DNA from 2 places in the Streptomyces sp. NPDC088745 genome. Region 2 is predicted to be linked to the other one. Evidence: predicted binding sites of a transcription regulator. Region 2 holds the regulator's gene; the other holds the start of a gene.
The links. The regulator HspR, encoded in region 2, represses chaperone genes until heat shock. The targets are predictions, from matches to a motif close to TTGAGNNNNNNNNNCTCAA.
Positions count from the first base shown of each region.

Region 1: a site for HspR is predicted at 10,235-10,253, ahead of lon (endopeptidase La). Genes of this name have one in related genera too.

Region 1 covers NZ_JBIVLB010000002.1:179,439-194,612, reverse strand. The annotation lists gene ACIP93_RS05460 (multifunctional oxoglutarate decarboxylase/oxoglutarate dehydrogenase thiamine pyrophosphate-binding subunit/dihydrolipoyllysine-residue succinyltransferase subunit) at 1-511, opposite strand, end outside; gene ACIP93_RS05455 (ATP-binding protein) at 804-1,859, opposite strand; gene ACIP93_RS05450 (response regulator transcription factor) at 2,051-2,788, opposite strand; gene ACIP93_RS05445 (hypothetical protein) at 3,246-4,565, opposite strand; gene ACIP93_RS05440 (ABC transporter ATP-binding protein) at 4,609-5,403, opposite strand; gene ACIP93_RS05435 (zf-HC2 domain-containing protein) at 5,400-6,260, opposite strand; gene ACIP93_RS05430 (RNA polymerase sigma factor) at 6,257-6,868, opposite strand; gene ACIP93_RS05425 (rhomboid-like protein) at 7,179-8,195, shown strand; gene ACIP93_RS05420 (serine hydrolase domain-containing protein) at 8,274-9,386, shown strand; gene ACIP93_RS05415 (hypothetical protein) at 9,417-10,016, opposite strand; gene lon (endopeptidase La) at 10,276-12,678, shown strand; gene ACIP93_RS05405 (helix-turn-helix domain-containing protein) at 12,887-13,897, opposite strand; gene ACIP93_RS05400 (M4 family metallopeptidase) at 13,996-15,174, shown strand, end outside.
Region 2 covers NZ_JBIVLB010000001.1:587,318-602,491, forward strand. The annotation lists gene ACIP93_RS02685 (pyridoxal phosphate-dependent aminotransferase) at 1-939, shown strand, start outside; gene ACIP93_RS02690 (hypothetical protein) at 1,010-1,252, opposite strand; gene ACIP93_RS02695 (glycosyltransferase family 39 protein) at 1,568-2,782, shown strand; gene ACIP93_RS02700 (serine hydrolase domain-containing protein) at 2,825-3,664, opposite strand; gene ACIP93_RS02705 (thiol-disulfide oxidoreductase DCC family protein) at 3,714-4,118, opposite strand; gene ACIP93_RS02710 (YbjN domain-containing protein) at 4,230-4,772, opposite strand; gene clpB (ATP-dependent chaperone ClpB) at 4,907-7,519, opposite strand; gene ACIP93_RS02720 (TIGR03618 family F420-dependent PPOX class oxidoreductase) at 7,677-8,081, shown strand; gene ACIP93_RS02725 ((2Fe-2S)-binding protein) at 8,189-8,566, opposite strand; gene ACIP93_RS02730 (helix-turn-helix transcriptional regulator) at 9,045-9,887, shown strand; gene ACIP93_RS02735 (helix-turn-helix transcriptional regulator) at 9,922-10,566, shown strand; gene ACIP93_RS02740 (hypothetical protein) at 10,659-11,213, shown strand; gene ACIP93_RS02745 (heat shock protein transcriptional repressor HspR) at 11,268-11,714, opposite strand; gene dnaJ (molecular chaperone DnaJ) at 11,722-12,894, opposite strand; gene grpE (nucleotide exchange factor GrpE) at 12,934-13,605, opposite strand; gene dnaK (molecular chaperone DnaK) at 13,605-15,174, opposite strand, start outside.

The DNA.
Region 1 (15,174 bases), on a different contig from region 2:
GAGCGGGCTTCACAGGTGCGGCCTTCTGTGCGGGTGCGGACGCCTTGGCGGCGGGCTGAGCGGATGCGGGCGCCTGGGCGGCGGGCTCGGCGGCAGGGGCGGCCTGCGCGGGGGCGGCCTGCTGGGCCGGGGCGGCCTGCGCGGGTGCGGCGGTCTGTCCGGCCGGCGCGCTCGCGGGCTGTGCCGGGGCGGACTGGCCGTTCGCGGCGGACGCGGCCTGCGGCGGGACGGCGGTGGACGACGCCTGCGCGGGGGCGGGCTGCCCGGCCGGGGCGGGCGCGGCCTGGGCGGCGGGGGCCGGCTTCTCCGCCGTACCGCCGGTGGCGCCCGGCTTGTAGTCGGCGAAGAAGTCCCACCACGCTCGATCGACGGAACTGGGGTCCTGGAGGTACTGCTGGTAGATCTCGTCGACGAGCCACTCGTTGGGACCGAAGGCGGCGGCTGGGTTCTTCCCTTGCCCGTCCTGGTCGGTCGATGAATGACTTGAGCTACTGGTGGACTGAGACGACACGGCGTTAACCGCCCTCTTCCGCTTCGCAAGGTGGTGGACAGCGGAAATAAAGGCTACGCCTCCCCGGCCGGGAGATGCAGACCGGGCGGTGCATCCGTCGCGTAAGTCACATCGGAGAGCTGGTTTCGGCGCACGAAATGGCGGGAAACAAGCGTGGTTCCGCTGTGGACCGCGCGTCAACCGATCATTGACGAGGGTGCCGAGCCGGGTGCATCCGACCGAGGATGCGACCCTTACCACCGCATCCTGGCAGGACGGACGCAGAACGTCCGTTTCTGGTTCGAACCCTACGTCAATCGCGTGATGAGACGGTCCCCGGAAGGGTGACCTGAATGCGGCAACCGCGCTCGGATTCGGCCACTCCGATCCGGCCGCCGTGCAGATCGACCGCCCAGCGCGCGATGGCCAGGCCGAGGCCCGTGCCGCCGTCGCTGCCCGAAGTGGGCTTGGCGGGCGACTTGCCCTGGTTGAAGCGTTCAAACACCCGGTGCCACTCCGACTTCGGTATGCCGGGACCCTCGTCCAGCACTTCCAGGTCCAGGCTCTCCGGCAGCTCCCCGCGCCGCGCCCGGACCGTGACCCGGCCGTGCGGAGGGGAGTGCTTGACCGCGTTGTCGATGAGGTTGGCGACGACCTGGTGCAGCCGCTCCTGGTCCGCGTGCGCGGTCAGCTCCGGAGGGGAGACGTCCAGGTGCAGATGGACGTCCTTGCGCATGTGGTGCCCGGACCCGGAGGTCAGATTGCGCTGCGCGGCGGCCAGATTGGCCTCCTTCAGCACGCCCGAGAGATACGGCCACACCTCGAAGCGGCGGGCCTTGAGCGGTACGACGCCGTTGTCCAGCCGGGCCAGGTCCAGCAGGGTCTCCACCAGCCCGCCGAGCCGCTCGGTCTGCTTGAGCGCGGTGCGCATGGTCTCGGGGTCGGCGGCGACCACGCCGTCCACCACGTTCTCCAGCACGGCGCGCAGCGCGGCGATCGGGGTGCGCAGCTCGTGCGAGACGTTGGCGACCAGTTCCTTGCGGTTGCGGTCGACGGCCTGGAGCTCCTCGGCCATCCGGTTCAGGGTGGTGGCCAGGCCGCCCAGCTCGTCGCGGCGGTTCTCGCCGTCGATGCGGCCCGTGTAGTCGCCGTGCGCCATCGCGGCGGCGACCTCGCGCATCTCGTCGAGCGGCTTGGTGAGGTTGTGCGCGACGAACTGCGTGATCAGCATCGAGGCGATGATCGAGAAGACCGTGATGAAGCGCAGCTCGGTCTTGGTGGCCAGCGCCACCATCACCAGGCCCGTGGTCAGCGCCACCGACACCACGACCAGTGCGATCAGCTTTCCCCTGATGGTGAAGGGGCGCACCGTGAAGGGCCGGGACACCAGCGCTCCGACCCGGCCCGGCAGGGAGCCGGGGCGCAGCCGCGTCCGCAGCGGACGGCGCACCCGCTGCCCGCAGTCGCCGCATCTGCGCGCCGGGCGCGAGGGTTCCCGCCGCTGTACCGGCACCCGCCGTCGCAACGGTCCGCGCCTCGTCCCCGTCCCGGCCGTACTGCTCACGGCGCCGGCGTCTCCAGGGCGTACCCCACGCCGTGCACGGTACGGATGCGCTCGGCGCCGATCTTGCGGCGCAGGGCCTTGATGTGGCTGTCGACGGTGCGGGTGCCCGAGGCGTCCGCCCAGTCCCACACCTCGGCGAGCAACTGCTCGCGGGAGAGGACGGCGCGGGGGGTGTTCGCCAGGCAGACCAGCAGGTCGAACTCGGTGGGCGTGAGGTGCACGTCCTCGCCGTGCACCCGGACCCGGCGCTGCGCGTGGTCGATCTCCAGCTCGCCCAGGCGCAGGATGCCGCTGCGCGGAGTGGCGGCGGCGATGGTGGCCCGCTCGACCCGGCGCAGCAGGACGTGCACCCGGGCGGCCAGCTCGCGCATGGAGAACGGTTTCGTCATGTAGTCGTCCGCGCCGACCCCGAGCCCGACCAGCATGTCGGTCTCGTCGTCGCGCGCGGTGAGCATGAGGACCGGTACGGGTCGCTGCGCCTGCACCCGGCGGCAGACTTCGAGTCCGTCGAAGCCGGGCAGCATGATGTCGAGCACCATCAGGTCCGGCTGCCAGGCCTCGGCCGTGTCGACCGCCGCCGGGCCGTCACTCGCCGTCTGCACCTGGAAGCCCTCGGCCCGCAGCCGGGCCGCGATGTTGTCGACGATCGTGGAATCGTCCTCGACGACCAGTACCCGGCGCTGAGCGCCGGGAGTGGCCGCGAGGCCGTTGTGGCTGGTGTGTGTCTGCTCCATCGCCCCGCCCCTGGAGTGCGTTCGTAAGATCCCGCGGTCAGATGAGCAGCGTACGGGCACTGACCTGCTCACGGCTACGCGGTGCAACTGCCTGCCGGGGCAGCGAAAGCGACGCCTCGGGCAAGTCGTTCCGGATCGCCCGAATCTCTCTGAATACGACATTCCGCAATGACTCTTCGTAAGTCGGGGATGGACAACTCGCCTTGTGCACAGGGAAGTAGACGTTGCGTAGGCGAGGAATCGCGGGATGTCGGCTTGGTGACCCATTGGTCGGGGGAGGCAGGGTTGTACGGGCAAACGTGTGGGAGCTGTGAATGTTGTCTCGGAGGAGCGGACCGGTGTGTGGCGGGGCGGCCTCCGTGCGGATGCGTTGTGGTTGCCCGCGCGATTCCCCACGCGGTTCCCCGCATTCCTGAAGGTGCGGGGGAGCCGCAGGCCGTGGCCGTGGACGTGAAGGTCAGGGGACTGCCGGGATTCTCGTGAGGTCGCAGGCCCGGACGGCGGCCACGTACTGGCCGAGCCAGGCCCTGCGGTCCGGCTCCGGCAGCGCGGCGAAGCGCTCGAAGGCGGCGGTGGGGGCGTGCGGATCCGCGAGGTCGGCGTTCAGGGGGATCACCCAGTGGTGCGCGACGGCCCGGGCCGCTTCATAACGGGTGCGGTCGGCGGCCGGGGCCCTGCCGGTGGCGCAGCCGGCCGGCGCGCCGAGGCTGGGGAGGAGCGTTCCATGGGCGTACTCGCCGGGGTCGGTGATCTCGCCGCGGGTCACCGACCAGCCGAGTTGGAGGGGGAAGAGCCGGCCCTCGCCGGGGGGCGGCCCGGTGGTGCCGGCCGTGTAGCGGGTCGGAAGCCCCGGGAGGTCCTCGACCTTGCCGAAGGGGGTGCGCAGTGCTGCGGCGACCTCCGGGAGGAGGCTCCGGTCCTTCTCCGCCACGCAGATCTGCCTGCCCGCGAGCGAGGTGCAGGCCGTCGCCGCGGGCGGGGGGCCCTGCTGCCACATGCGTTCGCCGTTCTGCGTGATCAGCGTGCCCGCCGCGACGGCCACGGCCAGCGGGGCGAGGGCGAGGTACTTGCGGCGGGCGGCGTGGGCGACCAGCGCGGTCGCGGCCAGACCGCCGGTCCACAGGATGTCGGCGGGGGCCTGCCACCAGACGGGGGACGCCTGGGGGTGGTCGCCGCGCAGGGCCGGGCTCAGGAAGCGCAGGCCGGAGGACTCGGCGTGCTGGGGGAGTACCAGTACGGCATAGGCGCACAGGGCGAGCACCGGCGCGGTCGGCCGCCACGGCGAGAGCCGTCCCGCGACGAAGCCCAGGCCGGTGGCCGCCGCGACGAGCACCGCGTCGGCCGCGACATGCGTGACGGCGGGCCGCCCGTGGTGCGCGTACGGCAGGCAGGCGAGGAGGGAGACGGCGTGCGCCAGCGTGTACCCGGCGGCCGTCCACAGCATCACCGGGGCGGCCGCGACCGCGGTCCGCGCAGCGCGCCCGCGGGAGGCTGAGGCCAGCAGCGCGCCGGTGCGCAGCCGGCGCTCGCGCCCGCCCTGCAGGCACCCGGCGGCCACCGCGAGCGGCGCGGCGACGGCGGCGGCGACGCTGCGCAGGAGGGACTGCGTCTCCGCCCAACTGCCCTGCCACTCGGCGCTGCCGGCAGCCATCACGAGGAGTGCCGCCCCGGCGACGGCGAGTCCGGACCACGGGGCGAGACCCCGGCGGAGCTCGGTGCGCAGTGGGGAGGCCGGACGCCGGGGCGGGAAGGCCGACGGGGTGAGCGTGCTCGTCATCGGAGCGACTCCGGGGGTGGGGTGGCGGTCTGTGGGCGCAGGCTCATCGGCGGGCCTCCAGGCGGTGGGCTCGCAGCACGGTCGTGTAGCCGCGTTCGACGGGGTTGTCGCCGAGGGGCTCCGCTCCCCGGCCGGGGCGGCTCTCGTCGCCGAGCGCGCTCAGCTCGTCCGGCGTCCCCCGGTAGGCGACGCGGCCGGCGTCCAGGAGGGTGACCGCCGTGCAGGCCGCGGCCACGTCCTCCACCAGGTGGGTCGAGACGATGACGGTGGAAGCAGTGCTCACCTCGCGGAGCAGTGCTCTGAATTCGAAGCGCTGCTCCGGGTCGAGACCGGCGGTCGGCTCGTCCAGGAGCAGCAGGGACGGTTCGTTGACCAGGGCCTGGGCCGTGCCGACCCGGCGGATCATGCCGCCGGAGAGGGACTTCATCTTCGCGTCGATCCGGTCCGCCAGCCCGACCCGCTCCACCGCCCGTTCCACCGCCCCCGGCACCGAAGCGGCGGGCATCTCCTTGAGCCACGCCACGTACGCGACGAACTCCCGCACGGTGAATCCCGGGTAGTGGCCGAACTCCTGCGGGAGGTAGCCGAGCCGGCGCCGGGCCTGCGTCCGCGCCCGGTGCCCCGCGATGTCGTGGCCCAGCAGCGTCACCGTGCCCGCGGTCGGCGCGGCGACCGTCGCCAGCACCCGGAGCAGGGAGGTCTTGCCCGCGCCGTTGGGGCCGAGCAGCCCGTGCACACCGGGGCCGAAGTCCAGGTCCACGGCGTCCAGCGCCGGCGTCCGCCGGTGCCGCACGGTCAGCCCCGCCACCCTCGCGCCGCTGCCTTCGTCGCTGCTCACACGCGCTCCATCCGGTCGAAGTGGGTACGTCGCAGGAGGAGCAGCACCGCGCACGCGACTGCGGCGACGGCCCAACTCACCTGTGGTGCGGGGGTGTCGAGGTAAGGCGTGATGTGGAGCAGTGGCCCGCTCTCACCGGCCGCCGGGGCCGTCACGGCCAGCGCCCACCCGCTGCCGACTGCAGCCGACGCCCTCCGGCACCCGATCCAGCTGCCGAGCGCCAGCGCGCCCAGGGTCAGCGCCAGCCCCGGCAGCAGCCAGGCGGCCGCCCCCGGCACACCCTCCACGGGCGGCAGGACCGCTCCCGCCGCGGTCAGCACCGGAATGCTCAGGCCCAGTGCGCAGGCCGTCCGATGGAGCAGCAGCCGCAGGTTGCCGCCCGGCATGGAGGCGTGCAGCTCGTGCAGGGGATCGGTGCGCCTGCCGTGCGAGAGGGCCACCCCGGCCAGTGGTACGACCGGGGCCACGGCCAGCAGCAGCGGCCGCGCCGCCGTCTGGCCCGCCCCGAACGCGAGCAGTACGGCTCCGAGCGCGACGGCCAGCACGCTCACCACCCACCCGAGCCTCAGGGCGGGCCCGAGCGCCCACAGGAGGCGGTGGGTGCGCAGAGCGGGAGTGGGGGCGAGAGCGGGAGCGGGGGGCTGAGGAGTGCCCGCCAGGTGCAGCAGGTGTGCGCGCTGCCGCGCCAGTTGGGGGCCCGCGGTTCCGGAACGTACCGCCCGCGACACCCGGGCCGCGCACTGGCCGCAGGTTTCGACGTGCTGCTCCAGCGACCAGGCGTCCGCGTCCGGGGTCGTGCCCGCCGCGTACTGGGCGGCCGCGGCCGGGGTGACGTGCCGGCTTCGGGCGGGGGTCATGCCGTTCCTCCCAGCGGGTCCGATTCGGTGGTGAGCCGGGCCAGGGCGGCTCTCAGTTCCCGGCGGGCGCGCAGGGCGCGGGTCTTGACCGTGCCCTCCGGTATGCCCAGCAGGCGGGCGGCCTCGCGGGTGGTGAGGCCGTCGACGACCGTGGCCCGCAGGACCTCGCGCAGCTCCGGCGGGATCCGGTCCAGGGCCGCGCCCACGTCGCCGAACTCCAGCCCCGTCAGCACGTGTTCCTCGGCGGAGGGGGCGGCGGAGGGGGCGGCGGTCCCGGCGGCCGGTACGGCGCGGTCGGCCCGGGTGCGTATCCGCTGCGCGTCCACCAGGCGGCGGGCCGCGATCACCCACAGCCAGCCGCCCGCCTCGCCGCCCCGGTGCGACGCGGCGGACTGCCAGACGGTGACGAAGGTGTCCTGGAGGACGTCCCGCACCGTTTCCGGGTCGGGGCAGCGCCGGGTCAGCCGTGCGTGCAGCCAGCCCGCGTGCCGGTCGTGCAGCGTGCCGAGCGCGGCGGCGTCGCCGCGGGCGATCGCGCGCAGCAACGCGCCGTCGTCGTCGGTGCCGTCCTCGGCCCGGGGTTCCCCGGAGGGGCGCAACAGTCTCACGTCCCCTCTATCGCTCGGCGTCGCCCGATCGGTTCACGGTGTCCGCCGGGCGGTGCGCCGGAGGGTGCCGGACGTCTGCGAACCTGTGAAGGTTGCCCCAGTACGCACAGGTGTGAGGTGTGCCATAGACGGAACGGGAGATTCGGGCGGAGGGTGAGCGTTGTCCTCGTCGAGGAGGGGCAGAAACACCAGCGACAGCACCACCGCAGCAAGCGAACGCGAAAGACGCGGCCGAGGGACACGGGCGTGGCTTGACGATTCCGGCCGCCCGCCCCAGCGCGCGGCGCCCGGGGGAATGGGGCCTCACGCAGTGCACCGCACCAGCACGACACCGCCCGGGCGGAAGCCGCAGGGGCAGCAGCAGCCAGAGCAGAAGAAGCAGGGGCAGAGGCCGGAACAGGACCGGAACGACGCGGACGGCGAGGCCGCCGCGGCGTTGAACGCCGTGCCCGGACAGCGGACGCGGGCCCGGCACGCTCCCGAAGACCCGCAGGTACGCCTGCCCGAAGGTTCGTCCGTACGCCTGCCCGAAGGTTCGCCCGTACGCCTGCCCGAAGCTCCGCAGATGCCCGCACCCGAAGCTCCGCGGAAGCACCTGCCCCAAGACCCTCAGACGCACGCCCCCGAAAGCTCCCCGGAGCCGGCGGCCGCAGACCCGCGGGCACGGGTCCAGCCCCCCGTCCCCGACCGGCGCTGGCACCTGTGGCACCTCCTGCCCACCCCCACCGGCACCCCCTTCACCTTCGGTTACGCGCTCGTCCTGGTCGCGACCTCCCTCTACGCCCAGCTCGGCGACCCGGCGACCGTCGGCGCCCTGCTCAGGGCGTCCAGCACCGACGTCGCCCACCTCACCCACACCCCCGTCGTCGCCCTCGTCGGCAGCGCCCTGTGGGTCGCCGGCGGGCTGGCGTCCCCGTACGCCCTCGGGTTCCTGGTGATCCTCACCGCCCTGGAACGGCGCATCGGCGGGCTGCGGACCGCCGCCGTCTTCGCCTTCGGGCACGTGGTGGCCTCGCTCGCCACCGAGATCCCGGTCGGCGTCGCCGTCTGGGCCGGGCACCTGCCCGAGACCTCCCTGCACCGCCTGGACTTCGGCATCAGCTTCGGGCTGCTGGCCTGCGTGGGCGCGCTCGCCGGGGTGCTCCGCCTGGCGTGGCTGCGCTGGGGGCTGCTGGGCGCGGTGGCGCTCGTACTCCTCCAGGACCTGATCGCGTACGTCGATCCGCTGACCGCCCTCGGGCACCCGCTGGCCCTGTGCCTGGGGCTGGCCGGCTGGCCCGTCGTACGGCGCTGGAAGGCGGCCCGGGCCGCGCCCTCGTACCTCTGAGCCGGGAAATTCGGTGGCCGGCGGCCTCGTCCCCTTCGTACGTTCGTGCTTTTGCACGGAGCTACGGAGGGGACGGTCATGAGCGCCGCCGACTTGCACCAGCAGCTACAGGACACCGCCGACGAACTGGTGGAGAGCGGGGCCGAGCGCGGCCTGCAGATCGCCGTGTACCGGCACGGCGAGCCGGTCGCGGACGTCGCCGCCGGAATCGCCGACCCGGCGACCGGGCGCGAGGTCCGCCACGACACCCCCTTCTACAACTTCTCGATCGGGAAGGGCGCCACCGCGACCCTCGCGCACGTGTGCGCCGAGCGAGGACTCCTCTCGTACGACACGCCCGTCGCCGACCTGTGGCCCGAGTTCGCCGCGCACGGCAAGGAGCGGGTGACGGTACGGCACGCCCTCAGCCACTCCGCCGGCGTGCCCGGCATCCCCTCCGCCACCACCCACGCCGAGCTCTGCGACTGGGACGCCATGTGCGCCGCCCTCGCGGACGCCGAGCCCTGGTGGGAGCCGGGGACGGCGGTCGGCTACCACGCCTTCACCTTCGGCTTCCTGGTCGGTGAGATCGTCCGCCGGGCCACCGGCCGCGACCTCTCCGACGTCCTGCGCACCGAACTCACCGGCCCGCTCGGCATCGCCGACGAGCTGTACCTGGGGATGCCGGAGTCCGAGCAGGGGCGGGCGGCGCGGCTCGAGGAGGACCCCTCCCGCGCCGAGACCTTCGACCTCGACGCGCTCCCGGACGACCTCCCCATGTTCAAGGCCGCCCCCAAGCACCTCTTCCCGAGCGCCGCGTTCGGCAACCGGGCCGACATCCTGGCCGCCGACCTTCCGGCGGGCGCCAAGACCTCCGCCCGGGCGATCGCGCGCGTGTACGCGGCCGTGCTCGGGGAGGTCGACGGCGTACGGCTGCTGTCGCCGGACCGCACCCGCGAGGCGACCGCGCTCGCCGCGAGCGGAACCGACCGGTTGATGGGTAACGAGTCGTCCTGGGCGCTCGGGTACGCGCTCGGCCTGCCCGACCAGGGCTCCGGGCCCGACCCGCACGTGTTCGGCATGGCGGGCGCGGGCGGCAGCTGGGCGGGCGCGGACCGGGCGAGCGGCACGGCCTGGGCCGTCACCAAGAACGTACTGGGGGACCTGTCGACGGTCGCGCGCGTGACGGAGATCGTCTGCGGCCACCGCTGACCGTCGTCCGCGGCCACCGCTGAACCGGGGTCAGCCGAGGCCGGGCAGGGCCGCGATCACGCGGTCCAGCTCCGGCAGCTTCTTCATGCCGTCCGTCGTCACCTCGTGGCCCCGGTGGATCACGGTGGTGGTGATGCCGTCCATGACCGGCGGGTCGGCCTTCGAGACGCGCGGCAGTTCCGCGAAGTCCGCGTCAGCGAGCGCGTCCTTGAGCTCGGCCAGCTCCTGCGCGCCCATCCGGCCGGACTTCGGGGGCTTGGTGCGGTCGAGGACGGTGTAGCCGCCGTCACCGTTCACCAGGACGCTGCGGTGCCGGCCGTCGAAGCCGCCGCTGACGGTGGCGGCCACGAGCCGCTCGCCCTGCGGGGCCGTCGCGGGCACGGAGGCGGACGGCGCGGGGTCACCGGTCGCCGGGGGAGCGGGGGGCGGGGTGGCGGTGGGTGCGGCCGTGGCGGGCGCGCCGGCGGTGGGCGTGGAGGTGGCGGGTGCGCCCGTGGCGGTCGCCGCCGGTGCGGGCGTGTCCGCGGCCGGGGGCTCGCCCGCGCCGTCGCACCCCGTCAGCAACAGGGTGCCGCAGAGGGCGGCCGCCGTGAGCGCCGCCGCCGATCGCCCGGAACGTGTGCTTCGCATGGTGTTCCCGTCGTGTCGTGGGCCGTGTGCCGCTGTCGTCCGTCTGACGCGGAGGCCCCGCCGCGCGTTCCCCTGCCCGCGCCTGCCCGCGCCTGCCCGCGTCGTCGCGACCGGCTCCCGGCTTCAGCGGCGCCGGACCGACCGGTGGCTCCCTCCTCGTCGATCGCTGATCGCTCAGAGCGAACACGGGTTGGGGAACACTGGGACGCTCCAGAGCATTGAGTCCACATAGCTCAACTTCACTGCCCAAGGGGAGATCATGGCATCGACGTCCACACCGCTCACCCTGCCCGTGCTGCCGCTCGACGACGAGGTCGTGCTGCCCGGGATGGTGGTGCCGCTGGACCTGTCCGACACCGAGGTGCGCGCGGCGGTCGAAGCGGCACAGGCCGCCGTTCGTACCGGTGGCAGCAAGCCCGAGGTGCTTCTTGTTCCGCGCATCGACGGCACGTACGCGGGGACCGGCGTCCTCGGCACCGTCGAGCAGGTCGGCCGGCTGTCCGACGGCGACCCCGGCGCGCTCATCCGGGCCCGGGGCCGCGTCAAGATCGGCGCGGGCACGACCGGGCCGGGAGCGGCCCTGTGGGTGGAGGGGTCCCGGATCGACGCGTCCGACCCCGACCCGCTGCCGGGTTCCGTCGCCGAGCTGGTCAAGGAGTACAAGGCCCTCGCGACGACCTGGCTGAAGAAGCGCGGCGCCTGGCAGGTCGTGGACCGCGTGCAGCAGATCGAGGGCGTCTCGGCCCTCGCCGACAACTCCGGGTACTCGCCCTTCCTGACCACCGCCCAGAAGGTGGAGCTGCTGGAGACCGCCGACCCGGTGGCCCGCCTGCGCCTGGCCCTGACCGCCCTCAGCGAGCACCTCGCCGAGCAGGACGTCGCCGAGACCATCGCGAAGGACGTCCAGGAGGGCGTCGACAAGCAGCAGCGCGAGTTCCTGCTCCGCAAGCAGCTCGATGCCGTGCGCAAGGAACTCCGCGAGCTGAACGGCGAGGCCGAGGGCGAGGAGTCCGACGACTACCGGGCCCGGGTGGAGGCCGCCGACCTGCCGGAGAAGGTGCGCGAGGCCGCCCTCAAGGAGGTCGAGAAGCTGGAGCGCTCCAGCGACCAGTCCCCGGAGGGCTCCTGGATCCGCACCTGGCTGGACACGGTCCTGGAGCTCCCCTGGAACGAGCACACGGAGGACCAGTACGACATCCGCGGCGCCCGCGAGATCCTCGACGCGGAGCACGCGGGCCTGGACGACGTGAAGGAGCGCATCACCGAGTACCTGGCCGTGCGCAAGCGGCGCGCGGACCGCGGGCTCGGCGTGGTGGGCGGCCGCCGCGGCGGCGCCGTGCTCGCCCTGGTGGGCCCGCCCGGTGTCGGAAAGACCTCGCTCGGCGAGAGCGTCGCCCACGCCATGGGCCGCAAGTTCGTCCGGGTCGCGCTCGGCGGCGTACGCGACGAGGCGGAGATCCGCGGTCACCGCCGTACGTACGTCGGGGCCCTGCCCGGCCGCATCGTCCGCGCCGTCAAGGAGGCCGGGTCGATGAACCCCGTCGTCCTCCTCGACGAGATCGACAAGGTCGGCTCCGACTTCCGCGGCGACCCGGCCGCGGCCCTGCTGGAGGTCCTGGACCCCGCCCAGAACCACACCTTCCGCGACCACTACCTGGAGGTCGAGCTCGACCTCTCCGACGTCGTCTTCCTCGCCACCGCCAACGTGCTGGAAGCCATCCCCGAGGCCCTCCTCGACCGGATGGAACTGGTCCGCCTCGACGGCTACACCGAGGACGAGAAGGTCGTCATCGCCCGCGACCACCTGCTGCCGCGCCAGCTCGACCGGGCCGGCCTGGAGCCGGGCGAGGTGACCCTCGACGAGTCCGCCCTGCGCAAGCTGGCGGGCGAGTACACCCGGGAGGCCGGCGTGCGGAACCTGGAGCGTTCCATCTCCCGCCTGCTGCGCAAGGTGGCCGCCCAGCACGAACTGGGCGACCGCGAGCTGCCGTTCACGATCGACTCCTCCCACCTGCGCGACCTGATCGGCCGCCCGCACCACGTGCCGGAGTCCGCCCAGGACCCGGCCGAGCGGCGCACCGCCGTCCCCGGCGTGGCCACCGGTCTCGCCGTCACCGGCGCGGGCGGCGACGTTCTCTTCGTGGAGGCGTCCCTCGCCGACGCCGAGACGGGCGGCTCCGGGCTGACCCTCACCGGTCAGCTCGGCGACGTGATGAAGGAGTCCGCGCAGATCGCCCTCTCCTTCCTGCGCTCGCACGGCGCGGAACTGGAACTCCCCGTCGGCGACCTCAAGGACCGTGGCGTGCACATCCACTTCCCGGCGGGCGCGGTCCCCAAGGACGGCCCGAGCGCGGGCATCACGATGACCACGGCCCTCGCCTCCCTCCTCTCCGGCCGGCTGGTCCGCACGGACGTGGCCATGACCGGCGAGGTGTCCCTGACCGGGCGCGTCCTGCCCATCGGCGGCCTGAAGCAGAAGCTCCTCGCCGCGCACCGGGCGGGCACCACCACGGTCGTCATCCCCAAGCGGAACGAGCCCGACCTGGACGACGTGCCCGCCGAGATCCTGGAGAAGCTGGAGGTCCACCCGGTGACGGACGTCCGCCAGGTGCTGGAGATCGCGCTGGCCCCCGCACAGGTGGCGGCGCCGGTCGCCGCCTGACGCGGTCCCACCGCGGAGGGGCCGTACGGGAGTCGCTCCCGTACGGCCCCTGCGCCCGTATCAGCGCCGGAAACCGCCGTACGGGACGGTGGCGACCTCCAGGCCGTGGCCCGGGGGCCGGGGAAGCCGGGAAAGCCGGGGAAGCGGAAACCCCGGCCGCCGCCGTCGGTGCGGCTCCCGCCCCTCGTCCAGGCCGCCCTCGCCCCGCTCAGGCCAGCCAGCCGCGGGTGGCGGCCTGGGCGCCGGCCTGGAAACGGGTCTCCGCGTCCAGGGCCTCCAGCAGCCGGGTGATGCGCCGACGCGCGGTGTGGACATGTACCCCGAGCCGCCGGGCTATCGCCTCGTCCTTGAGCCCGGCCGCCAACAGGCCCAGCAGCTCCCGCTGCTGACGGGAGACGGCGTCCGAGGCCGCCGCCGCCCCGCTGCTGCCCAACGGGATCGAACGGTCCCACACCGTCTCGAACAGCGGCAGCAGCGCGTTGCGCAACAACGAGTCCCCCACGACCAGCGCCGAGGCCCGCGGGTCCGCCGACTCCGAGGGCGGCAGGAGGGTGATCCGGCGGTCGACGCCGATCAGCTTGGTCGGCACCCCCGAGGTGACCCGGGCCCGCAGTCCCCGCGCCGCCAGCGCCGTCAGGGACCGCATCCGGCCCGGAAACCCCAGGCCCTCCCGGTCGATGACGGCCCGCACCGAGACGCCCCGGTCGAGCAGGGCCTCGATGTCCAGGGCGGGCGGCCGCCCGGGACGGCCGACGTCGGCCTTCGCGTACGGCGGCCGGTCCAGGATCACCACCTCCTGCTCGGCCGAGGCGAGCAGCGACTCCGCGCGCTCCCCGATCTGCCGCTGTCCGGTGATGACCTCGATGCCGCCCTCGGAGGCGCCCGGCGAGCCCGCCGTGAGGCGTCCCGCTATCCGGTCCGCGGACATCATCAGTTGCTCCAGCTCCGCTGACCGGATGTGGAGTTCCGCTTGACGGCGATGGATGAGTGTGCGGATGGCGGCGGCCGGTGCGGCGGGGCGGGGTGCCCCGTCGGCCCCGCGGACCGCGAACCCGGAGCCTTCGAGGCTGGTCAGTGCCTCGTCGATCCGGAAGTACGGAAGGTCCAGCAGGTTCGCCAACTCAACGGTGGAATGGGCCCGTTCCCTCAGCAGGGCCGCGTAGACGCGTCCCTCGACCTCCCCCAGGCCGAGGCTGTGCAGTTCTTCCCCCTCGATCATGGGCCGAATTCTTTCGTGGACACACCATGCACACAAGTGTGCGTGTCCACATCTGAACACACGGGAAACATTGCCGAGTTGAGCGCACGGCGACTTGCATGGCGGTGCCCGGACCGTTCGAAGCTCGTCCGTACCGTGGGAGGGGAAGCGTGCAGCACAGGACCCGAGTGCGTGCAGCAAGACCCGGCATCACAAGTGCCGGAATATCCAAGGGGGTCGCCGCGGCGTTCACCGCGGCCGCCCTGCTCGCGGGCGTCGTGCCCGCCGCCCAGGCCGCCCCGGCGGCCCCGGCCGCCGAGGTGATCCCGGGAACGGACACCGCGACCCCGGCCCTGGTCGACGGCATCAACGAGCCCGCGAAGGCCACCGGCAGCGCCGCCGACGCCGCCGTCGGGCACCTCGCCGAGAAGAAGAGCCGCTACCGCATCACGAACCCCGAGGGCGACCTGAAGGCGGTCTCCGCCCGGGCCGAGGGCGGCACCGAGACCGTACGCCTCCAGCAGAAGTACAAGGGCCTCGACGTCCTCGGCGGCCAGTACGTCGTCCGCATGGAGAACAAGGGCGGCAAGCGCAACGTCGTCGGCACCTCCGGCAAGTACTTCACCGAGCTCGCCACCGGCACCGCCGCCACGGTCTCCGAGAAGACCGCCGTGCAGCGCGCGGTGGCCGCCGTGACCCGGGAGCTGAGCGGCAAGAACCTCGGCAGGAAGGACACGCCGCAGACGAAGGGCGAGAAGACCGCCGCCGCCGGCGCCCTCACCGGCACCGCGGGCAGACTCGTCGTCCTCCCGCAGGGCAAGGGCGTGCTGACCCGCCAGGTCACCGTCAAGGGCAACGACCCGGTGACCGGCGAAGCCGTGCTGCGCCAGGTCTACATCGACGCCAGGGCGGGCTTCCCGGTCCTCCAGTACAGCTCGATCAAGACCTTCGGCACCCAGCAGGCCAAGGGCGCGGCCCCGAAGGGCGCCGCCGCGAAGGCCGCCGGCGAGAAGGCGTTCGGTCCCGCCGACGCCACCGGCACCGGCGTCAAGACCGACGGCACCAAGGTCGACCTGAACCTGTACCACGACGCGTCGCGCAAGGAGTACACGCTCAGCGACTACGTCCGCATGCGGGACGGCTCCAAGAACCCGATCTCCACCTGGGACGCCCGCGGCGTGGAGGCGAACGACGCGGCCGGCAAGTGGCCCTCGGGCATCAAGGTGTTCGGCTCGCCGGTCCAGGACTTCGGCAAGGAGGCCACCGACGCGGGCGCCGTCGACGCCCAGTGGGCCGCC
Region 2 (15,174 bases):
CGCTACGGCCTCGCCGTCGACCCCGACACCGAGGTCCTGGTCACCGCGGGCGCGACGGAGGCCATCGCCGCCTCCCTCCTGGCCCTGCTGGAGCCCGGCGACGAGGTGATCGCGCTGGAGCCGTACTACGACAGCTACGCGGCCTGCATCGCCATGGCGGGCGGCCGCCGCGTCCCCGTGCAACTGCGCCCGGAGGACGGCGCGTACCGGCTCGATCTCGACGAACTCCGCGACGCGGTCACCCCCCGCACCCGCCTCCTCCTCCTCAACACCCCGCACAACCCCACCGGCACCGTCCTCACCCGCGACGAGCTCACCGAGATCGCCCGGCTCGCCGTCGACCGGAACCTCCTGGTGATCACCGACGAGGTGTACGAGCACCTGGTGTACGACGCCGAGCACCTCCCCCTCGCGGCCTTCCCCGGCATGCGCGAGCGGACGGTGACCATCTCCTCCAGCGGCAAGACGTTCGCGTTCACCGGCTGGAAGGTGGGCTGGGTGACGGCCCCGCCCGCGCTGGTGGCGGCGGTCCGCTCGGCCAAGCAGTACCTGACGTACGTCTCGGCGGGGCCCCTCCAGTACGCGGTCGCCGAGGCGCTGGCGCTCCCGGAGTCGTACTACGAGGACCTGCGCGCCCAACTGCGCGCCAAGCGCGACCTGCTGTGCACGGGCCTCGCGGAGGCGGGCTTCGGGGTGTACCGGCCGGCCGGGACGTACTTCGTGACGACCGACATCCGCCCGCTGACCGGCGGGGACACCGCCGACGGCTTCGCCTTCTGCCGCGAACTGCCCGAGCGGTGCCAGGTGGTGGCCATCCCGAACGCGGTGTTCTACGACGACCGCGCGGCCGGCGCGCCGTTCGTCCGGTTCGCCTTCTGCAAGCGGACCGAAGTCCTCCAGGAGGCCGTGGCCCGTCTGAAGGGGCTCGCGGCGGCCTGACCGGCACACCGGGAGGCCCGTGGGGCCGGCCCTCCGGAACGCTCCGTGCCGGCGCTCCGGGGGAGGCTGCTCAGGGCTTGGACCTGCTGCGCTTGACCGCCGCGCCCGTGAAGCCCGCGCAGACGACGATCGCGACGCCGATCACGCCGCCGGCCACCGTGCGCAGGGTGCCGTCGAAGACGGTCCCCGCCACGGCCAGGGCCACCACGAGCAGGGCGAGCGTGAGCACCGGCCCGGTCAGGCCCGGACTGCTCCGGTCGGCCCCGGCCGGCCGGGCCGGCTCGGTCTGCTGGTTTGGCTGTGCTCCGGACACGGCTGTGTCTCCCCTCATCGGCACCTCGTCTGACCTGCGCTTTCGGTGCCCTCCTACGGTCCCATCGGCGGCCGTGCCCGTCAGGGGCCCCGGCGTGCAGCTTCCTGCGCGGCCGGGTGCAGCTTGTTGCAACGGCCGCCCCGGCGGCGGGAGAAGGGCGGAAACCTTTCCGCAGGGGTTCGCTGACACCCCGTACGCTTTCCGTACACCCGGTCGGCCGACCTCCGGTAGCGGACGGCACCGGGGCCGATCAGGGTCGGGGATGGCCGGCCACCGGCCGCCCCGCGACCGTCCCCGCCGCCCGGAGGTAGCCCCGTGTCCGTCGACACCTCCGTCGACACCGTCGTCCCCGCCCGGTCCACGAACGCCCCCCGCCCGGCGGCCCGCCGCGACCGGGCCGCCGCCCTGCGCGCCGCGTTCCTGCGGGCGGCCCCGGCGCTCGCGCTGTTCGCGGCGGTGCGGCTGACCGGGACGCTGCTGATGGCGGTGTGGGCGTGGCACATCGGCAAGTCGCCGCTGCGGCTGCTCGGCCAGTCCTGGGACTCGCTCTGGTACACCCGGATCGCCGCGCACGGCTACGGCCACACCCGGATCTTCGGCGACGGCGAGATCATCCAGAGCGACCTGGCGTTCTTCCCGCTCTATCCGGGGCTGATCCGGGCCGTGTCCTCGCTCCTGCCCGTCACGCCGGGCGGCGCGGGCCTGCTGATCTCGTGGACGGCCGCGCTGGCCGCCGCCTGGGGCGTCTTCGCGGTGGTGGACCGGCTCCACGGGCGCCGGGTCGCCACCGTCACCGTCGTGCTGTGGGGCCTGCTCCCGCACTCCGTCGTCCTGTCCATGGCGTACACCGAACCGGCGCTCGTCGCCCTGTCGGCCTGGTCGCTGTACGCGGTGCTGACCCGGCGCTGGCTGCTCGCGGGCGCGCTCGCCGCGCTGGCGGGGCTGTCGCGGCCGAACGCGGTGGCGCTGGTGGCCGCCGTCGTGCTGACGGCGGCGCACGAACTGCTCAGGAGACGCCAGCGCGGCTGGCGGGTGTGGGCGGGGGCGCTGCTCGCGCCGCTCGGCTGGGCGTCGTACGTCCTGTACGTCGGCATCCGCAAGGGCGATCCGCTCGGCGGGTACTTCGCCGTGCAGGCGGACTGGTCCTCCCGCTTCGACTTCGGCTCGGGCACCCTGAAGTTCATCAAGCACCTGGTCAGCGCGCCGGAACGGTTCGGCTTTCCGATGGCGCTGGTGATCGTGGCGGTCGGAGTGCTGCTGTTCGCCCTCATGGTGTACGGAATGGACCGCCGGCCCCCGCTCGTGCTGCTGGTCTACGCGGGCGTCCTGGTCGTCATCACGGTCGGCGGTGCGGGTTTCTTCGAGTCCAAGCCCCGCTTCCTGCTCCCCGCGTTCCCGCTCCTGCTCCCGCTGGCCTGCGCCCTGACCAGGGCCCGGCCGCGGGCGGCGGTCACGGTGACCGTCGCGCTGGCCGGGCTCTCGATGGCGTACGGGACGTACCTGCTGGCGGTCGCGCCGATGCCGATGTGAGCTGCGGCGCCCTCAGGGACGCCGGGGCGGCCCGCGGTGGGTTCAGGACGCCGGGGCGGCCTGCGACTCCTTCAGGATTTCGATGCCCAGCGCGTCCGTGCCCTCCGCCTGCCCGGTGAGCCGGTGGACCATGACCCAGTGGCCGTCGGGCAGCGCGCCGGTGAACACGGAGGCGTCACCGGTGGCCCCGTTGTGCCAGAGCAGGGTGCCCGCCCGTTGCCAGGACAGGGCGGGCTCGCCCAGCCGCCGCTCGACGAGCAGGCCGGTCACCAGAGCGGCGGCGGCCCGTGGCGTGGCCCACAGCCCCCCGGCCGGGAGGATGGCGCCGGTCATGGTCCAGGGGCGGCGCGGCCGCCCGAACAGGCCCCGGCTGAGCAGCCGCCGGTCCTGCGGCGGCGCGGCGGACACCTCGGTGACGTCCAGCGGGCCGAGCACGTGCCGGGCCAGGAGTTCCTCGTACGACAGGTCCGCGGCGGCGGCGAGGGCGGCGCCCAGGACGGCGTACCCGAGGTTGGAGTACTCCTCGACGGCGCCCGGCTCGGCCACGGTCAGCGAGCCCAGGTCGCGGAGCAGCGCGTCCAGCGCGGCGGCGTCGAAGTCCGCGTAGGGATCGCGGCGGCGCAGCCCCGGCGGCACCCGGGGCAGGCCGGAGGTGTGCTGCGCGAGGTGCCGCAGGGTGATGCCGGTGCCGGGCGGCACGGGGAGGAACTCCTCCAGGGGCGCGTCGGTGTCGACGGTCCCGGCGGCGCTCAGCCGGGCCAGCACGGTGCCGGTGAGCGCCTTGCTCAGGGAACCGATCTGGACGTAGCGGTCGGCGGCGTGCCCGTGCCGGATCTCGGGGCTGCGGCCGCTGCGGAATATGCAGGTGGGGACGTGGCTCACGGAGGGTTCTCGTCGCTCTCGTCGGGGCGGGGCGCTCGGCGGGACGTGTTCAGTCGGGCGGGCGGGGGACCGCGCAGGCCGCGGTGCCGCCGGGCAGCCGGTGCCGGTTGGCCGCCACCCACCGGTAGACCAGGTGGGCGAGGGGGCGTACGAACGGCAGCCGCAGAACGAACCCGGCCGCACGGTAGCGGCGGGCCGGGGACGACCCGAGGAAGCGGCTCACCGCGTCCGCGCCGCCGTAGCGGGCCGCCCCCCGGTGGAACAGGACGACTTCCCGGTCCAGCCGTGCCAGATGCGGCCCGGTCAGCTCCTCGGGAAGGGCCTGCCAGGGCACGGTGGGGATCCGGGGTCTGGCGTGCTCACGGATCAGCCGCACCGAGCTCTCGCAGAACCCGCAGTCGCCGTCGAAGGCCAGCACGGTGCGTGCCGGGGAGGTCTGGGGGCCGCTGGACATGAGTTCCTCTCGTGGTGCGCGGGGAGGGGCGTGGGCCCGGCACGACGCAAGCCCGGTCGCCGTGGCGGCCGGGCTTGCGTCGTGCGGGTGTGCCGCCGGGGTCCCGGGGGCTCAGGCCTCGTCGTCGCCCTTGTCCTTGTCGTCCTCCACCGCGGAGTCGACGTCCTTCTCCAGGCCGAGCTGCTCGACGACCCACTTGTCGAACTCGATGGAGGCGCGGACCCAGCTGACCGTGGAGGACACGAAGTGCTCCAGGGAGACGCCGGTGCCGATCAGCATCTGCGCCTCGCCGATGAGGCGGACGGAGCCGTCGTCGTGGGTGTGGCTGTAGACCTTCGGCCACAGGGTGCGGCGGTTCCAGTCGTCGAGGAGCTCCAGGAGCTGGAGCTTGTCCTCGATGCTGTGCGGGCGGTCGTAGAACGTCCGGACCGAGAAGACCTGCTGGTCGTCCTCGCCGCGGAACATGAAGTACGTGCGGAACTCTTCCCACGGCGCGGCGAGGTCGCCCTCGTCGTCGACGACGTACTTCAGCTCCATCTGGTCCAGAAGCTGCTTGACCAGGTCCTGGTCGGGGATGACGGGGCCTGCCGGTCCCTCGGGCTGCGGTTCGGGCTGTCCCCCGAAATTCGGAATCGAGGACGGGTCGATGCTCACCGTGTATTTCCCTTCGTACGGTTGCCGTCATCCTCTCCCATTGCGGGAGGGGGAACGCAAGCCCCGGCGGGTGCGATCCGCTGCGCGCTGAGAGAACACCGCGCGGCGCACCCGCCGGGACCGGCCCGTGCTCCTTACAGCTGCTTCTCGGCGGGGGCGCCCGCAACCGGCCCCACCAGCAGCTCGTCCCCGACGCGCTCGACGCGGACCGTGTCGCCGTCGGTGACCTCGCCCGCCAGGATCTCCTTGGCCAGCCGGTCGCCGATGGCGGTCTGGATGAGGCGGCGCAGCGGCCGGGCGCCGTACGCCGGGTCGTTGCCCTCCTCCGCCAGCCAGGCCAGGGCCTCGGGCGTGACGTCCAGGGTGAGCCGGCGGTCGGCCAGGCGCTTGGCGAGGCGGGCCACCTGGAGCTCGGCGATGTGGGCGAGCTCGTCCTTGTTCAGGGCCGAGAAGACGACCAGGTCGTCGAGGCGGTTCAGGAACTCCGGCTTGAAGGAGGACCGCACGACTTCGAGGACCTGCTGCTTCTTGACCTCCTCGGGGCTCGCCGGGTCCATCAGGTACTGGCTGCCGAGGTTGGAGGTCAGGATCAGGATGGTGTTGCGGAAGTCGACCGTCCGCCCCTGGCCGTCGGTGAGGCGGCCGTCGTCCAGCACCTGGAGCAGGACGTCGAAGACCTCCGGGTGCGCCTTCTCGACCTCGTCCAGCAGCACCACGCTGTACGGGCGCCGCCGCACGGCCTCGGTGAGCTGGCCGCCCTCCTCGTACCCGACGTAGCCGGGCGGCGCGCCGACCAGCCGCGCGACGGAGTGCTTCTCGCCGTACTCGCTCATGTCGATGCGGACCATGGCCCGCTCGTCGTCGAAGAGGAAGTCCGCGAGGGCCTTGGCCAGCTCGGTCTTGCCGACGCCGGTGGGGCCGAGGAAGAGGAAGGAGCCCGTGGGGCGGTCGGGGTCGGCGATGCCGGCCCTGGTGCGGCGGACGGCGTCCGAGACGGCCCGCACGGCCTCGCCCTGGCCGATCAGGCGCTTGCCCAGCTCGGCCTCCATGCGCAGCAGCTTCTGCGTCTCGCCTTCGAGGAGGCGGCCGGCCGGGATGCCGGTCCAGGAGCCGACCACGTCGGCGATGTCGTCCGGGCCGACCTCCTCCTTGACCATGGTGTCGACCTCGCGGACCTCCGCCTCGGCCTCGGCGGCCTCCTCCAGCTCGCGCTCCAGGCCGGGGATCTCCCCGTACAGCAGCTTGGAGGCGGTGTCGAAGTCGCCGTCGCGCTGGGCCCGCTCGGCGGTGCCGCGCAGCTCGTCCAGCTTCTCCTTCAGCTCACCGACCCGGTTGAGGCCCTGCTTCTCCTTCTCCCACCGGGCGTTCAGCCCGCGCAGCTCCTCCTCCCGGTCGGCGAGGTCGCGGCGCAGCTTCTCCAGGCGCTGCACGGAACCGGCGTCGGTCTCGTTCTTGAGCGCCAGCTCCTCCATCTTGAGCCGGTCCACGACGCGCTGGAGCTCGTCGATCTCCACGGGGGAGGAGTCGATCTCCATCCGGAGCCTGGACGCGGCCTCGTCCACCAGGTCGATGGCCTTGTCCGGGAGGAAGCGGGAGGTGATGTACCGGTCGGACAGGGTCGCGGCGGCGACCAGCGAGGAGTCCGCGATCTGCACCTTGTGGTGGGCCTCGTAGCGGCCCTTGAGCCCGCGCAGGATCGCGATGGTGTCCTCGACGGACGGCTCGGCGACCAGCACCTGCTGGAAGCGGCGCTCCAGGGCGGGGTCCTTCTCGATGCGCTCGCGGTACTCGTCGAGCGTGGTCGCGCCGACCATCCGCAGCTCGCCGCGGGCCAGCATGGGCTTGAGCATGTTGCCCGCGTCCATGGCGGAGTCGCCGCCCGCGCCGGCCCCCACGACGGTGTGCAGCTCGTCGATGAACGTGATGATCTGGCCGTCGCTCTCCTTGATCTCGGAGAGGACGGTCTTCAGCCGCTCCTCGAACTCGCCCCGGTACTTCGCGCCGGCGACCATCGCCCCGAGGTCCAGCGACACGAGCCGCTTGTTCTTGAGCGACTCGGGCACGTCCCCCTTCACGATGCGCTGTGCCAGCCCCTCGACGACGGCGGTCTTGCCGACGCCGGGCTCACCGATGAGCACGGGGTTGTTCTTCGTACGGCGCGACAGCACCTGCACCACGCGCCGGATCTCCTGGTCGCGGCCGATGACCGGGTCCAGCTTCCCGTCGCGCGCGGCGGCCGTGAAGTCGGTGCCGAACTTCTCCAGGGCCTTGTACTGGCCCTCCGGGTCCGCAGTCGTCACGCGGCGTCCTCCCCTGCTCTTCTCGAAGGCGTCGAGCAGCTTGTCCGCGCTCGCGCCCTGGTCCTTCAGTACGTCGGCGGCCCGGCCGCCCTTGGCGGCGAGCCCGATCAGCAGGTGCTCCGTCGACAGGAACTCGTCCCCGAGCTCCTTGGCGCGCCGCGCGGCGTCGGCGACGACGGCCAGCATGTCGCGGTCGGGCTGCGGCGGCGAGACCGTGGACCCGGTGACGCTGGGCAGGGCGGCGAGCAGCCGCTCGGCACCGGACCGCACGGCTGCCTGGTCCGCCTCCACCGCGGCCAGCAGGTCGGTGATGTTCTCGTTGTCCTGGCCCTCCAGCAGGGCGAGCAGCAGGTGCGCGGGGGTCAGATCGGGGTGGCCGTCGGTCACGGCCCGGTCGGTGGCCGCGTTGATCGCGTCCCGGCTCCTGTTGGTCAGCTCGGCTTCCACGTCTGCACTCTCCTCCTGTACGCCCTCACGGCATCGGCAAGCCGCCTTGCACGTGCCTCGCGGCACGACCTCCATGACTCATCCAACGTGCACAAAGTTGAGTCTATTCCACTCAGCTTTACGATGCGTGGCCGGGCCGGGGGTTACTGTGCGCTGCATGGCCATCGACCTGCACGACCCGACCCCGTCGTTCCGCGCCTTCTGGAGCGAGTACCACCTCTGCACCCTCACTACCCTCCGTCGGGACGGCACGCCACACGTGGTGCCGGTAGGGGTGACGTACGACCCCGAACAGGGCGTCGCCCGGGTGATCTGCTCACGCGGCAGCCGCAAGGCGGTCCACGTGCGGGCGGCGGGCGAGGCGGGCGCCCCGGTGGCGGTGTGCCAGGTGGCGGGCGCGAAGTGGTCGACCCTGGAGGGCGTGGCCCGGGTGCGCGACTCCGCCGACGAGGTCGCGGACGCGGAACGCCGGTACACGGAGCGCTACGGGCGGCAGCCGCGGGAGAACCCGGAGCGGGTCGTCCTGGAGATCACGGTGACCCGGGGCCTGGGCAACGCGTAGGCGGGGCCGGACGCACGCAGCACAGCGGCGCCCTCGTGTTCAGGTTCACGAGGACGCCGCTGTGTGGGGGAAGCGCCTGGGCGATCTACTGCGACGGGGGAATCGCGTCAGGCACTGCGGGGGGTGGCTGCGGTGGCCCGCTGGGCGGACCGGGAGGAGGCCGTGCGCGCGACGGAGCGGGGGGTGGCGCGCGGGGCGCCCTCCGTCTCGTAGAGCTGGTGGTCGGCCTTCTCGAGGTTCACGAAGATGTTGCCGTAGCGGACTTCGCACCGGATGGGCTGTGGGGCGCCCCGGGGTCGGCGCAGACACCGGTAGGCACGGACTTCCTCGTCCCTCTCGCGGACGACCAGGATCGGATCGCCGAAGAGGGTCACCATCAGCGAGTCACCGGGCTCGGGGAGCGCGGAGACGAGATCGACGAGGTGCCAGCCGCCGCGCATGACGCGGGCCACTTCGCGTCTGAAGGCGGGGTCGTCCGACGGCATGTCAGCCCCAGCCCAGGTCGGTCTTGACGGAGCTGGGGGAGTTTCCTCCGCCTGCGGCCAGGCCCCAGCCCAGGTCCGGCTCTGACATCTGCACGGCACCCCGACCGAGGTCCTCGGGCGATGCGACAGCACCGCTCACGCCAGCACCCACGCCGAGCACAAGTCCCGCAGTAGTAGCGGCGACAAGCACAGAGCGAAGCATTTTCTTACGCATAGTCGGCTTCGTCCTTACTTGATGGCTTCCTCGACCCCGTGATGAAGACGATGGCCCATCCAGGCACGTCAACACCACTGGGCCGATGCATCATGTTCCTGTACGTTCAGGACCCTGGGGGGTGGGCATATGCGTGAAGAGGGTAAGAAATCGGTACATCCGCACAGTGTCAGTGAACTGTGCGAACCCGGAGCGCAGCTTTACGCCATCGCCCTGCGCACCGGCCGCATAGCGCGCAGCGAGGTGCAACCCGCGCCCTGCCTCATGGATTTCGCCCTGGTCCACCCCGACCCTGACGACGCCAACTGGCTTCTTCCGGTTCCACCGTCGGCCGCACTGGGCCAACTCCTGCACCCCATAGAGAAGGAAATGCAGGACCGCAGGCTGTTGACGGCCCAACTCGCCGACGCATTCGAGCCGTTCATGGCCATCAGCGCGCAGGTCTCCGCGACCACACATTCCATCACGGTTCTCGAAGGCCTCAAGCGCATCAACGACACGCTCGACGTCTCGGCCGCCCAGTGCCAGAAGGAAGTCCTGACGATCCAGCCCGGAGGCGGCCGTCGCGAGAACATCCTGGAACAGGCCCTGAAACGAGGCCAGCCGCTCGTCGACCGCGGCGTCGCGATGCGCACGCTCTACCAGCACACCGTCCGGCACAGCCAGGGCACCCTCGCGTACGCCGAGCGGATGGCCCAGGGCCAGGTGGAGATACGGACCCTGGAAGAGCTGGTCGACCGTCTGATGATCTTCGACCGTTCCGTCGCGTACATCCCCGTCAACGACGACCGCCACGTGGCGCTCGAGATCCGACAACCCGCGCTCGTCGCCTACCTCACGCAGGTCTTCGAACAGTTCTGGAACCACGCGGTGCCCCTGCTGGAACCCGTCGCGTACGACCCCACCCCCGAAGGCATCTCCGGAGTCCAGCGCTCCATCGCCAAACTCCTCATCGAGGGGTACGTGGACGAGGCCATCGCCCGCCGGCTCGGCATGAACGTCCGCACCTGCCGCGCCCACATCGCCAAACTCGCCGCGTCCCTGGGCAGTGGGAGCCGCGCCCAGCTCGGCTATCTGATAGCAAAGTCGAACATCCTCGACCCCTGACCCCACCTGCGCCCCTCCCCCGAACGGAACAGCCTTGCTCCCGGCGATCACCGTCCTGGAAGGACTCGAGTGCATCAACGCCGCCCTTGACGTGGCTTCGGCGGAATGCAGCACAGAGGTACGCACGCTCCAGCCGGGTGGCGCCCGGTCCGAGACCCACCTCACCCAGGCGCTGGAACGGTCCAAACTCTTCGGCCGGCGCCGCATCCGCATGCGCTCCCTCTACCAGCACACCGCCCGCCACAGCTACGGCCTGCACGCCTACCGCGACCGCCTCTCCGGCATCCACCTGGAAATCCGCACCCTCGAAGAACTCGTCCCCCGCCTGATGATCTTCGACCGCACGGTCGCGTACATCCCCGCCGGTCCCGACACCACCAGCGCCCTGGAACTCCGGGACCCCACCCTCATCACCTTCCTCACCGCCGCCTTCGACCACTTCTGGCGACAGGCCGTCCCCCTGGACGACCCGCTTCCCGCCGACGCGGCCGACATCCGCCGCTCCATCGCCCGCCTCCTCGTCGACGGCCTCGTGGACGAGGCCATCGCGCACCGCCTCGGCCTCAACATCCGCACCTGCCGCGCCCACATCGCCAAGCTCGCCGCCTCCCTCGGCGGCACCACCAACCGGGCGCAACTCGGGTACCTCATCGCCACGTCGGGCATTCTCGACCCCTGACCCGTCGGAAGTCCCCCGCGGCGCGCAACCCCCCGCCCCGCGCCACGGTCTCCAGAGGTGAGCCAGCCAGTCCCCCTCCCGAAGGCCACGGCATGACCGACCCCGCCCCCGCCCCCCTCGACCTCACCGAGCCCCCCGCGCCGTCCCGCCCGCCGCTGGACGACCCGCTCTTCGGCGCGGTCACCGTCACCGTCGAGACGCACACCCGCGTCACCGTGTCCGGCCCCGGACTCCCCCGTACCGTCCTGATCCGCGTCCCGGGCGACGACGCGCCCGACGCGCACATCGGCATCGGCACCCGCGACGCCGCCGCCCTCGCCCTGACCGTGGACGGCGTCCCCGCCGGCATCGCCCCCGGCAGGGGCCGCCTCCGCCGCTCCACGTACAAGGTGGACGCCACCCACGCGGGCACGCGCTACCGCCTGGTCCCGGCCTCGCTCGGCACCAGCGCCTTCCTCCGCGACAGCACCGTCCTCGGCGAGTTCACCGCCGACGGCGACGCGACGGTCCTCGTGGAGTGGCGCGAGGACGCCGCCCCCCGGCCCGCCGACGCCTCCGTCGGCTACGCCCTCGCGGCGGCGTACGGCACGGGCGGCCAGCCGATGTGGATGACCCTGGTCGACGTGGTCACGGAGCTCATCCCCTGAGCACGCCGAAAGGGGCCCGGGAGCGGTCGCTCCCGGGCCCCTTTAGACGCGGTCTCAGTCCTGCGGCCGCTTCGGCCGCCACACCACCAGCGCGCTCGTCTGCTGGACGTCCTGGTACGGCACCAGGTCGCGGCGGTACGAGGCGTGCACCTGGGCCTCGCGCTGCTGGAGGGCGGCGGCCGCGCCGTCCACCGCCGCCGAGAGCTCGGCGACGCGGGACTGGAGCGCCGTGACCTGGTTCTCCAGCTCGATGATGCGCTTGATGCCGGCCAGGTTGATGCCCTCGTCCTGCGACAACTGCTGCACCGTGCGCAGCAGTTCGATGTCGCGGGCCGAGTAGCGCCGGCCGCGCCCGGCCGTGCGGTCCGGGGAGACCAGGCCGAGGCGGTCGTACTGACGCAGGGTCTGCGGGTGCAGGCCGGAGAGCTGTGCGGCGACCGAGATGACGTACACCGGTGACTCGTCGGTCAGCTCGTAGGGGTTCCGTCGTCGGCCGTCCATCGCTCTCCTACGCTCCCTTCGCGTCCTGGAACAGTGCGGCCCTCGGGTCGTCGCCCGCGGTGGCCTCACGGTAGTTCTCCAGGGCTTCCCTGGCCTTGTCGTTCAGTTCGGTCGGTACGGCGACCTCGACGGTGACCAGGAGGTCGCCGCGGGTGCCGTCCTTGCGGACCGCGCCCTTGCCGCGGGCCCGCATGGTGCGCCCGTTGGGCGTCCCGGCGGGCAGCTTGAGGGTGACCGGCGGCCCGCCGAGCGTGGGCACCTTCACCTCGCCGCCGAGCGCCGCCTCCGTGAAGGAGACCGGCACCGTGACGGTGAGGTTGTCGCCCTTGCGGCCGAACACCGGGTGGGCGTCGACGTGCACGACGACGTACAGGTCGCCGGCCGGTCCGCCGCGCTCGCCCGGGGTGCCCTTGCCACGCAGCCGGATGCGCTGCCCGTCGGTGACACCGGCGGGGATGCGCACCTGCATCGTGCGGGAGGACTTGGCCCGGCCCGAGCCCTTGCAGATGTCGCAGGGGGTCTCGGCGATCAGGCCGCGGCCCTTGCAGTCGACGCACGGGTCGGTGAGCGAGAAGCCCCCGCCGCCGCCCCGCGAGACCTGGCCGGTGCCGACGCAGGTCGGGCACACCCGGGGCGTGCCGTTCTTGTCGCCGGTGCCGGAACAGGCCTTGCAGGGGGCCTGGGAGGACATCCGCAGCGGGACGGTCGCGCCGTCGACGGCCTCGGTGAAGCTGAGGGTGACCTCGGACTCGATGTCCTGGCCCCGCCGGGGCTGCGTGCGGGTGCCCGCGCCGCCCCGGTTGAAGAGGCCGCCGAACACGTCGCCTATGCCACCGCCGAAGCCGCCCGTCTGGGTGCCGCCGGCCGCGCCGCCGAAGAGGTCGCCCAGGTCGAAGTTGAACGAGCCGCCCGCCGCCCCGGGGCGGGGGCCGAAGCCCCCGTTGCCGAAGAGGGCGCGTGCCTCGTCGTACTCCTTGCGCTTCTTGGCGTCGCCCAGGACGTCGTTCGCCTCGGAGATCTCCTTGAAGCGCTCCTCGGCCTCGGCGTTGCCCTTGTTGGCGTCGGGGTGGAACTCCCGGGCCAGCTTCCGGTACGCCTTCTTGATCTCGGCCTCGGTGGCGTCCTTGGGGACGCCGAGAACCTTGTAGTAGTCCTTCTCGACGAAGTCCTTCGTGCTCATTTCCCCGACGTCCCTCCTCTCGGATCCAGCAGTGCGGCACTACCCCTTCTCGGGGTCACCGCTCTCCTTCTTGTCGTCGGAGGAGGCTCCCGCCGAGGAGTCCTCCGACTTGTCGGCCGCCGCGCCCGGCTGGGGCTCGGCCACCGCGACCCGTGCGGGCCGGATCGTGCGCTCGCCGATCCGGTAACCCGGCTGCAGGATCGCCACACAGGTCGTCTCGGTGACGTCCGGCGCGTAGCTGTGCATCAGGGCCTCGTGGATGGTCGGGTCGAAGGGCTCGCCCTCCTTGCCGAACTGCTGGAGGCCCATCTTCGCGGCCACCGTCTCCAGGGATTCGGCGACGGACTTGAAGCCGCCGACCAGTTCCCCGTGCTCCCGGGCCCGGCCGATGTCGTCGAGCGTCGGCAGCAGCTCGGTCAGGAGGTTCGCCGCGGCGATCTCCTTGACCGTGACCCGGTCCCGCTCCACCCGGCGACGGTAGTTCTGGTACTCCGCCTGGAGTCGCTGGAGGTCGGCCGTGCGCTCGGCGAGCGCCATCTTGGCCTGGTCCAGCTGGGCGGTCAGTGCGACGTCCTTCGCGGCGTTCGCGTCGTCGGCCGGGGCCGCCGAGCCCTCCTCCGGGGAGGGGGTCTCAGCGGCCTTCGGCTCGGCGTCGTCCGCGCCGGGAGAGACGTCGGGCTTCTCCTCGAAGCCCGGAGTCTCCTCCGTCATCAGGCAGCGCCGCCCTTCTTGTCCTTCTCGTCGTCGACGATCTCGGCGTCGACGACGTCGTCGTCACCGTGCGCCTGGCCGGCGCCCGGAGCGGCGCCCTCGGCGCCCGGGGCGCCCTGGGCGGCCGCGTCGGCGTACATCGCCTGGCCGAGCTTCTGCGAGACCGCGGCGACCTTCTCGGTGGCGGTGCGGATCTCGGCGGTGTCCTCGCCCTTGAGCTTTTCCTTCAGCTCGGTGACGGCGGTCTCGACCTCGGTCTTGACCTCGCCCGGGACCTTGTCCGCGTTGTCGGTGAGGAACTTCTCCGTCTGGTACACGAGCTGCTCGGCCTGGTTGCGGGTCTCGGCGGCCTCGCGGCGCTTGTGGTCCTCCTCCGCGTACTGCTCGGCCTCCTCGCGCATCCGGTTGACCTCGTCCTTCGGCAGCGAGGAGCCGCCGGTGACGGTCATCTTCTGCTCCTTGCCGGTGCCGAGGTCCTTCGCGGCGACGTGCATGATGCCGTTGGCGTCGATGTCGAAGGCGACCTCGATCTGCGGCACGCCGCGCGGGGCCGGCGGCAGACCGGTCAGCTCGAACATGCCGAGCTTCTTGTTGTACGCCGCGATCTCGCGCTCGCCCTGGTAGACCTGGATCTGCACGGACGGCTGGTTGTCCTCGGCCGTGGTGAAGATCTCGGAGCGCTTCGTCGGAATCGTGGTGTTCCGCTCGATGAGCTTGGTCATGATGCCGCCCTTGGTCTCGATGCCCAGGGACAGCGGGGTCACGTCGAGGAGCAGGACGTCCTTGACCTCGCCCTTGAGGACACCCGCCTGGAGCGAGGCGCCGATGGCGACGACCTCGTCCGGGTTGACGCCCTTGTTGGCCTCGCGGCCGCCGGTGAGCTCCTTGACGAGCTCGGCCACGGCCGGCATGCGGGTCGAGCCGCCGACGAGGACCACGTGGTCGATCTCGGAGAGGGCGATGCCCGCGTCCTTGATGACGTTGTGGAACGGCGTCTTGCAGCGCTCCAGCAGGTCGCTGGTGAGCTGCTGGAACTGCGAACGCGTGAGCTTCTCGTCCAGGTGCAGCGGGCCCTCGGCGGAGGCCGTGATGTACGGCAGGTTGATCGAGGTCTCCGTGGAGGAGGACAGCTCGATCTTCGCCTTCTCGGCGGCCTCGCGCAGACGCTGCAGGGCCATCTTGTCCTTGGCCAGGTCCACGCCGTGGTTGCCCTGGAACTGCTTCACCAGGTAGTCGACGACGCGCTGGTCCCAGTCGTCACCACCGAGGTGGTTGTCGCCGTTGGTGGCCTTCACCTCGACGACGCCGTCGCCGATCTCCAGCAGCGAGACGTCGAACGTGCCGCCACCGAGGTCGAAGACCAGGATGGTCTGGTCGTCCTTGTCGAGGCCGTACGCGAGAGCGGCGGCGGTCGGCTCGTTGACGATGCGCAGGACGTTGAGGCCCGCGATCTCACCGGCCTCCTTCGTCGCCTGGCGCTCGGAGTCGTTGAAGTACGCCGGGACGGTGATGACCGCGTCGGTCACCTTCTCGCCCAGGTAGGACTCGGCGTCGCGCTTCAGCTTCTGC